DNA from 3 places in the Paenibacillus litoralis genome. Region 1 is predicted to be linked to each of the others. Evidence: riboswitches for the same ligand, from Rfam matches in the RefSeq annotation. Region 1 holds a riboswitch; each other region holds the start of a gene.

Region 1 (3,210 bases):
TCCCCTGATCGGTCGCCATGCTATTTGCTTTCGTTTCCGACATGACATGCTTGAAGCCGCCCTCAGGCGCGACGAATGTCAGCAGAGCGTCAACCGCCGAATGGCCGTTTTTAACAAATCTCGGATCGGAGGAAGGATTGAACCCGATTTCCGATACCGCGGCGATAACCTGCGAGATGCTTTCGCTGTTTACGGTCCCGTAACTCGCAAATCCGCCTGTTTCGTTCTGAACGGAAGACAGCCAAGTAAGCGCGCGTTCTACTGCGGCAGCCACTTTATCGTTCGTTAAATAATAGGGAGCAAGCGCCTGCAGGGCCATTGCCGTCAAGTCTACATCGGCCTTCGCGACCCCGAGCGCCCAACCGCCCGCATTCGCCGTATCTTTGTTGACTTCCTTGCTCAAAATATAATCAATCAGCTTCTCGCGAGTCGCTTGATTCTTCCCTGCGTCAGCCGCAGGAAATTCGTAATTTACGGCATTCATGGCGATTAGCGCAAAAATCGGCCCGTTAATGCCTTGCTTCAGGACGTAATCGTAATCGGACAGCGCTTTGGTTATATCGTAGCCCGCAACATCCCGCGAATCGATGCCGATGGAAGCCAGGCCAAGGATCAATCTGGCATGTTCCGTACTTTTGTTTTTGTCCAGGACACCGTTGTTTTTGGCCATCAATTCCTTGACCTTGTTTACGATGTTCTTATAGTAGGTCATGTAGTAGCTGTTCGGCACCGAATAATTTCCGCGGGCCAGAGATAGAATCGACCATTCTCCCCCAAGCGTTCCGAAGGTCGGATTCGTCACCGTGCCAAGCATATAGGCAAGATTTTTATTCAGCTGGTCGTTCGTAACGGCCCCGATGTTGTAGTAGACCGTGAAGATTTGCTTAACCCGATTGCCCGAGGCATCCGCCGCCGTTATGTCGATCGTATTCGTTCCATCGATCAGATCGGCATGGAATACTCCGCTCGTTCCCGGAATCGCGTTACCGTTTACTTTTACTTCCGGAACGATGCCGGATGTGACGTTGTCCGTTGCGCTAGCTTGGAAGGAAATCCGTTTGGTTGTAAATTCTTGTTGATCCGATAAGCCTTGAATCGACAATTCCGGTTTGACATGGTCCCATCCCAATTCATTGTCCAGCTTCGACATCACAAGATCGACGTTAGCTTGCGTGCTCTCCATATTTGCGAGTACGCCGTACGCTTGCTCGTACGAAGACCTGACGGCAGGATCGGCCAGCAGCGCATCCTTATTCGGGGCGCTGTTGATCTTCGCGATTACCGCCGTTAACGCGTCTTTGTTGGCGGTATCGATATAGCCGGAGCCCCATGTATTCCCAAGGTCGGAGCCGAACCCATAAACGGTGAATTGCGTACGAATGACGTCTCCGTCTTCGGGAATGTAATCCGAAAAGCCGACGTTAGGAAATACATTGTTGACCGCGTACATCCAACCGGACATCGGCGTATAGTCGAATTCCCCTAACCACTCCGGGTCCCTTTTGGATTCGATTTGTCCACCGCCTAAGGCGACTTGGTCGACGATGTATTGGGGCACATATACGCTGCTCGTAACATCCTTGACCTTGGACAGATAAAAGTAATGTTCGGCGGTTCCCGTGTTCTTTATATTGTTCTGGCCGAGCTCGCGTACCAGCAAGGCGGCCCCGTTGTCTCCTTCGTAGAACGGCACCTTCATCGGTTCCCGGTAATAGCCTTGACCTAACGTGAATATCTCTACCGACAGGGTGACGAATCCCTTCGGCCCGGATCCGGACTCTTGGGCGTAGGTCTTCCATGCGTTTATTTGGAACATGGATAAGAACAGGCTGACAATCAGCAGCCAAGTAAATAATTTACGTTGCTTCACTTTCTTTCCCTACCTTTCACTTCTAAAAATCGCAACAAGAATAACCGCCATTTGGCACCGGACGTTTACCGAAATATGGATAATATGCTTTCCAACATAAAAAAACCCTTAACTTGAAAACGTTAAGAGGCTATCTCCATGGAACGCAAAAAGAAGCGGTCACGAAATAAACACCCCCCTATCTCTCGTAGAGCAATCGGTGTACCTCCCAGGCAGGTCTTCTGACTCGAGTATCAACGCCCTTGCAGCCTTCCCGGTTTATTCACCAGTGGCATCCAGCAAGAACTCCTCTCATACAGCGGCGGGACCGTGCGGGATTCTCACCCGCTTCCCTTTTAACCAATCCATGATTCCCTATCGAACTGCATCATCATGATTGGCACCTGAGTAGCTTATATTCAATTTTCCTGCTAATCATATCTTATAAGCCTTCATTTGTCATTTAGAACTGCGGTCGCTTGGCGTCCCCGGCGGCCAACAAGTAAAGATAGTGTAAATACACGTAAAGATCGTGAAAGGTAAAAGTCAGAATATTTTTTATAATACAGCTAAGCATATGGAAGATATGCCGAAAAACGGACTAGGGGGCATCTTCATGAAGAAAAAACATGTACTTGGCAGCGTCCTCGCCTTGTCGCTCGTATTTACGACAGCGCTTGCAGGATGTGCGTCCAAGCCGGAAACGGATGCGGACAAAGGCAATGCCGGCGGCACGGCCAAAACGGGCGGAACGCTGGTCGTCGCACGGAAGGCGGACGCGAACAATCTGGATCCGCAGTTCATCACGAACATTCCGTCGTCCAACTACATTTTCGGCAAAGTGTACGAGGGGCTGATCAAAACCGACAAAAACATGGAATTCCAGCCTTCGCTCGCAACGGAATGGAAAGCGGTTGACGACGTCACTTGGGAATTCAAGCTGCGCAGCGGGGTTACTTTCCACGACGGCGCGCCGTTTAACGCGGAAGCGGTCAAGAAAACGTTCGAACGGGCGCTCGATCCGAAGGTCAATTCGCCGCTCGCGGGCAAATTCTCGATGGTAAAAGAAATCAAAGCCGTCGACGAGCACACGGTGCAGTTCGTTCTGGCTTATCCCTACACGCCTCTGCTCTCCATTCTGGCAAGCAACGAGGGCAGCATTCTGAGCCCGAAAGCGATCGCCGAGCAGTCGGACAAGCTGGCCAAAAACCCGATCGGCACCGGGCCGTTCAAATTCCAGTCGTGGACGCCGGGACAAGAGATGGTACTGGTCAAAAACGACGGCTACTGGGGCGAAAAGCCGAAGGTAGACAAAGTCCAGTACAAAGTCGTGCCGGAAGACACGACGCGCGTCGCGATGG
Region 2 (3,210 bases), 830 kb from region 1:
TTTGCTCCTGCACGAACGCGTCGTACTGCGCCTCCGTCCATTCGCCTTTGCGCCACAGCTGCCGGGCTTTACGCACCTCGGCGGTCTGCGGGAAGCTGCCGATCGTCGTCGTCGGCAGCAAAGGCAGCTGCCAGCGCGCCTGCTGCAGCTGCTGGCGCTCCGCGAACGGCACCGCCCGGCTCGTCCGGGCAGCCGCCGCGTCAACCGCTCCGCCGCCGCTTCGCGCCGGAGACGCGTTCAGCGCCGCGACCGCGCGCGTGCTTGCCTCAATCGCTTGAGCGGTGGCATCGCCGCCGTCTCCGCGTGCCGCTTGCGCCAGCAGCGCGAGCTCGCCGAGCTTCTCGCCGGCGAAGGCGAGCGCGCCGAGCAGCGTCGATTCCAGCTTCCCCTCGCGGGCAAGGCTGACCGGCACGTGCAGTAGGCTGCACGAAGGCTGCACGATCAGACGGTCGCCCGGCACGACGGCAGCAAGCTCTTCAAGAAGCTGCCGCTTCTCGGCAAGATCGGCGCGCCAGATGTTGCGTCCGTCGATAACGCCGGCCGCAAGCGTTTTGCCCGCAGGGAAGCCGTGCTCGCGGAGCGCGCGCAGATTGCCCTCGCGGCCGTGGACGAAATCGAGCCCGATCGCTTGGACCGGCAGGCCGATCACTCTATCATAGCCCGAAACCGCTTCGAAATACGTCTGCAAGAGAATGCTCAGTCCCGGAGCCGCAGCAGCGAGCTGCTTATAGGCGCTCTCCAGCACGTCAAGCTCCGCTGCCGTCAAGTCGGTTACGAGCGAAGGCTCGTCGATCTGCACCCAGCCCGCTCCGGCTTGTTCCAGCTCGCGCAGCACCTGCGCGTACAGCGGAACGAGCTGACCGACCAGCTCGCCGAACCGCTCTTGCTTATAGCCCTTGGCCAGCTTAACGAATGTAAACGGTCCGACAAGTACCGGCTTGCCGTCGATGCCGAGCTCCCGCTTCGCTTCCAGATAGGCGGCCAGAGGCTTGTTCTCGACCAGCCTCGGCGCCGCTTCGCCCAGCTCCGGTACGATATAGTGATAGTTCGTGTTGAACCATTTCGTCATCTCGCATGCGGGCGCTTCCTTGCTGCCGCGGGCCATCGCGAAATACGCCGCAAGCGATACCGGGCCGCTGGCATAGCCGTAGCGGGACGGAACGAGGCCGAACATCGCCGACGTATCCAGGACGTGATCGTAAAGCGTGAAATCGCCGACCGGGATAAGCTCGACGCCTAACTCCCGCTGCTTTAGCAGGCGCTGCAGACGGATTTTTTTCATTTCGGCTTCGAAGTCCGCTTCCTCCGTTTTGCCCGCCCAGAACGATTCGAGCAGCTTTTTCCATTCGCGGTTCTCGCCGATGCGCGGATATCCCAAATTACTGATGACATAGTGATTATTCATATGAAAACCTTCTTCCGATTTATTATTTCGTTTCCTGGTTGAACCCTGTCATGCCGGCGGCCTATAGCTAATGCTAAGAACCGATTGCCGTCAGGGGGCACAGGACCACGAAATAAAAGCTTCTCCGCCCCAATCCGAATAAAGGAAATGGGGAAAAGAAGCCTCGGATCTACACGTTACCGGACTCGTCTCCAACACCACCTATCTCCCGTAGGTATTCTTGTGTCGTCAGAACAGGCAGGTCTCCTGGCTCCAGAATCGACGCACGCAGCCTGCCTTCCCGGTCTCTTCGACCAGTGGCTGTCGCTTGGGCTGCGAACTCCTCTGTTACAGTGGCGGGACCGCTCCGGTATCGCACCGGATTCCCTTTTAAGCCGGCGAAGTATTGCAACGCATCGCGGCACCTTATTCCCACAGAACTTATGAAATTGACCCCTTCATCATACAGCGAAATTCCCGATTAAGCAACTTGGTTTTTAGGCTCCGAAATCCGGAATCGTTAAACCGACACCTCGGCTCCCGCGCCCGGTTCGTAACAGAAACAGCTCTCCACGTGGTCGTTGACCATCCCCGTCGCTTGCATGAAGGCGTAGCAGATCGTACTGCCGACGAACTTGAAGCCCCGTTTCTGCAGATCCTTGCTCATCGCGTCGGAAATATCGGTGCGCGCCGGCACCTCCTTCAGCTCGCGGAAGCGGTTAAGGATCGGCTTGCCGCCTACGAAACCCCAAATATAGCGGTCGAAGCTGCCGAATTCCTCGCGGACACGAATGAACGCCTTGGCGTTGCCGATCGCCGAGGCGACTTTCAGCTTGTTGCGGATAATACCCTCGTTCTGCAGCAGTTCAGCCGCCTTGGCTTCGTCATAGGAGGCCACCTTCTCGAAATCGAAGCCGTCGAACGCCTGCCGGTACGTTTCCCGCTTCTTCAGCACCGTATACCAGCTCAGCCCCGCCTGCGCCCCCTCCAAGGTGATCATCTCGAACAGCTTCCGGTCGTCGTGAACGGGTACCCCCCACTCCTTATCGTGGTACTCGATATAAAGCGGATCATCATTGACCCAGCCGCATCTTTCCGTCATTGCATAGCCCCCCAAAATAATGCGAACATTTGTTCCATTCTAGCATATCCGGTACGGCATAAGCAAGCCGCCATAAGGCCGGCCGGGCCCGGTAGTGCGCCCTGTATCCTCAGAACGTCAAGCCGCCTTCCCGGTTAACGGACTTCACCCGGTCCCGGTTCGCGTGCATGACGACCGTCAGCCACGTTTCCGCGCTTTGGCCCGCTTCCAGAACCGGCGCTTGCCCCTTCGACACGGCCTTAGACAGGGTCGGCGCGTTGGATGCCTGAGGCTCCAGCGCCATGGCATACAGTTGACCGCCGAACGGCTCCTCCTGCTCGGAGTGATGCTCCTGCCACAGCCAGAGGTAAGGAAATACGACGCCGTCCCATGCGAGCGCGAAGCCGAGTCCCGCCTGCTCGTTAAATACGTTGTACCAATGCTCCTGCAATTCGTCGATAAACAACATTTCATTGAAGGGCTCCGCCGCAAAATACGTGTTATCCACCTTCTCTCCCCGTTTGCCGGGCATACGGTCCAACGTCCCGGAAGCTCCGGACAGCAGCCTGCTGTTATTCGGATGGTAATCCGGCTGATCGAATACGCGGCAGCCCGGAAGATCGATGCGGCTGTAGGGACTCACGAACGGGGCTCCGAACGTCACATGATGTCCCCACAAGTACGGCTCCGCCTCGCCGCTGAGGTTGGTAATCTTCTCCGCGATATGGAGACTCGCTTGCCCCTT
Region 3 (3,210 bases), 240 kb from region 1:
AATCACTGGAACCGGGCCCAAGGGAAGAGCGCTTTGCAGAACCGCGCCGCGCTGGTCGATCAAATCGCAGAGGCGGTCGCCAAGTACGGCTTGGACGGCATTAATGTCGATATCGAGAACGTGACGGAAACGGAACGGGACGCCTATACCGATCTGGTCAAAAGACTGCGCGCCAAGCTTACGGCGGGCAAAGAAGTTTCGGTCGCCGTCGCGGCCAACCCGAAGGGGTGGACGGCGGGCTGGCAGGCTTCGTACGATTATGCGGAACTGGCCGAAGCAAGCGATTACTTAATGATTATGGCGTATGACGAGACATACGAAGGAGTGCCGGAAGCCGGGCCCGTCGCAAGCCTTTCGTTCGTTGAGGAATCCATCCGGTATGCGCTTACCCAGGCTCCGGCGGACAAGCTGGTGCTGGGCATTCCGTTCTACGGACGGTACTGGCTGGCGGGCAGCTCCACGAGCGGAACCGGCATATCGAACGAACAAGTGGAAGAAGCGATCGCCCGGTTCGGCGGGACGACGCATTACGACGAGAAAGCGCAATCTCCATGGGCTGCTTTTACCGTTCCGGCGGGAGATGCTCCCTTCGAGGTCAACTATGCGCCGCTGGCCCCCGGCAGCTATACGGTGTGGTATGAGAATGACCGTTCCATTCAGCAAAAGCTGCGCCTTGTTCAAAAATACGGGCTCAAGGGAGCTGGAAGCTGGAGCCTGCACCAGGAAACGAAGGCGACGTGGGATTACTTCTCGATGTGGTTGAACGGCGTCTATTTTACCGATATGATCGGTCACTGGGCGCAAAAGGATGTCATGGCCATGCTGGATCAAAAGTGGATGGTCGGCGTTGCCGACGACCGTTTTGCGCCGGAAGCGCCGCTCACGCGCGCTCAGGCCGCGGCGATCCTCGTTAGAGCGAAGGGCCTCGCTTCGGCGAAGCCTGCGGCGGCGAACCCGTTTGCGGATGTACCCGCAGGCCACTGGGCGGCCAAAGATATTGCGGTAGCGAAAGAAAACGGGCTGATCGAAGGGACGGGAGCGCGGACGTTTGCGCCGGATCAGCCGATTACGAGAGAAGAGATGGCGGCCATGCTGGCGCGGGTAGCCGGCGTTTCGTCTTCCGCTGCGGCGAAGAGCCGGTTCAGCGACGTTTCCAGCGGGCTATGGTCGTATTCCGCGATTAACGCGATGACGGAGCAGCATATTCTCGAAGGCTTCCCGGACGGCACGTTCCGTCCCAAAGCGCAAATGACGCGCTCGCAAATGGCGGCTCTTATGAACAGGGCGGCCGTCTGGTTTCGGAAACTAGCGGAGGCCCGGTTAAAGGCAATATAGCGGATCCAAAATAGTAATGGACAAATGGCGACAGGAATACTATAGTATTAGCTTGGCAATTAAATACGATGCACGGAAAAGGTGCAAGTCAGTCGAACGACGGGCTTGCTTAATAGGGAAGACCGGTTAAAAGCCGGCGCGGTCCCGCCACTGTAAATGAAGAGCGACTCTTTAACAAGCCACTGGCCTTGAGCAAGGCCGGGAAGGCGAAGAGAAGCGATGACGCATGAGCCAGGAGACCTGCCTTTTTCTGTATGTTTCTAATTCTTCGGGGGGTGGGAATAAGGAAACGATTGCGAGCGTGTGCTGCCAATGCTTTATTTGGCGCTGCATGTCTTCTTTTTCGCGTATGTACGATCTACGGCCACCCTTATGCGAGGGCGGCCTTTTTTGCTGTCTTTTATGCGCTGTCCGCAATGAATGGGCTGAAATTATGGGAATAACGCCTTCAAAGTCCGATAAGCTCATGAAACTATCGTTATGATTCCATTAAGGAAAGAGGATTACATTGATGAGTTATCGTTATGTGCACAAAAAAGCTTTCGCCCTTATGATGTCCTTCCTGCTTGTATTGTCGGTGATCGGCACGTCGCTTGTTCCCGCTGCGAAGGCCGGAGCCGCTCCTGCGGCAGATCCCGTTCCGGCGGTAAGCGTCACTCAGGCTATCTATGAAGCGGCAAACCAGATCGTCAGCGGCGGCGTTGATTCGGATTGGGAAGCGGTTGGACTCGCTAAGGCGGGAAGAACGATTCCCTCCGGTTACATAGCCGACTTGGAGCAGCGGGTAAAGGACATTTATCCGATCGTTACCGAGTACGAAAGGATTTCTTTAGCTATTGCCGCGGTTGGCGGCGATGCGACTTCGTTTGGCGGTACGAATCTCATTGAACACATATACAACGACAGCATGCAGCAGGGCGTGAACGCTTTGCTTTTCGGCTTGCTGGCTTTGGATTCCCGGCAATACGACATTCCGGATGACGCGACTTGGAGCCGGGATAAGCTAGTGAGCGAAATCCTGTCGAAACAGAAAGCGGACGGCGGCTTCGCGTTCTTCGGTTCGACGAGCGATCCCGATCTTACCGCCATGGCGCTTACGGCGCTCGCACCTTATACGAACAAACCCGAGGTAAAGACGGCCGGCGAGAAAATAACCGAGTGGCTTTCCCTTAATCAAGAGCCTCATGGAGGCTATAATTTATGGGGAACGGATAGCAGCGAAAGCGTGGCTCAAGCCATTATCGCGCTTACGGCGAACGGCATCGACCCGACGGGCGAACGGTTTACGAAGCAAGGCGTCGATCTGCTCGATAAGCTGATGACGTTCCGTAACGCGGACGGAGGCTTCTCGCACGCGCTGCCGGGCAGCTCGGACGGCATGGCGACGGAGCAAGCCCTGCAGGCGCTCGTCGCTTACGATACCTTCACGAAGGGCGCCGGGCGTCTTTACAGCTTCGCGCCGTTAACGAACGTAAGCCTTCAGGTAGAAGGACCGCAAAGCGCGATCGCCGAGGGCGACCAAAAAGCGGTTACGGCGCTGCAGGCTTTGGAGAAGCTGGCCAAAGAGCGGAATATTCCGATCGCCGTTACGGATTCCTCGTTCGGTAAATATGTGTCCGCCATCGCCGGCGTAACGGCAGCGACCTACGGCGGCTATGACGGCTGGCTGTACGCCGTTCAGCGCGGCGGCAACTGGGATTATCCGATGGTCGGCATGGCGGATTACGGCTTGAAGCCGTCCGATCGAATCGTCGTCTATTACGGGGACGGCGATACGCAGCTGGTCAAAGCGGTTTCGGTGCAGCCGGAGCAGCCGAAGGCAGGCGATCGGTTTACGGTATCGGTTACGAAAACGTCCTTGGATTGGATGTCCAA

The links. A riboswitch is a leader RNA that binds a small molecule or an ion and turns the genes downstream of it on or off. The one in region 1 is predicted to bind cobalamin.
Region 2: it holds a riboswitch for cobalamin, as region 1 does, so the genes downstream of both, metE (5-methyltetrahydropteroyltriglutamate--homocysteine S-methyltransferase) here and ACKGJP_RS03465 (S-layer homology domain-containing protein) in region 1, are expected to answer to the same signal.
Region 3: it holds a riboswitch for cobalamin, as region 1 does, so the genes downstream of both, ACKGJP_RS04435 (S-layer homology domain-containing protein) here and ACKGJP_RS03465 (S-layer homology domain-containing protein) in region 1, are expected to answer to the same signal.

The regions. Positions count from the first base shown of each region.
Region 1 is NZ_CP176395.1:813,389-816,598, reverse strand. It holds gene ACKGJP_RS03465 (S-layer homology domain-containing protein) at 1-1,870, opposite strand, end outside; cobalamin riboswitch at 2,064-2,272, opposite strand; gene ACKGJP_RS03460 (glutathione ABC transporter substrate-binding protein) at 2,466-3,210, shown strand, end outside.
Region 2 is NZ_CP176395.1:1,645,003-1,648,212, reverse strand. It holds gene metE (5-methyltetrahydropteroyltriglutamate--homocysteine S-methyltransferase) at 1-1,405, opposite strand, end outside; cobalamin riboswitch at 1,624-1,828, opposite strand; gene ACKGJP_RS06915 (DNA-3-methyladenine glycosylase I) at 1,905-2,486, opposite strand; gene ACKGJP_RS06910 (DUF4432 family protein) at 2,596-3,210, opposite strand, start outside.
Region 3 is NZ_CP176395.1:1,050,368-1,053,577, forward strand. It holds gene ACKGJP_RS04430 (glycosyl hydrolase family 18 protein) at 1-1,335, shown strand, start outside; cobalamin riboswitch at 1,398-1,598, shown strand; gene ACKGJP_RS04435 (S-layer homology domain-containing protein) at 1,847-3,210, shown strand, end outside.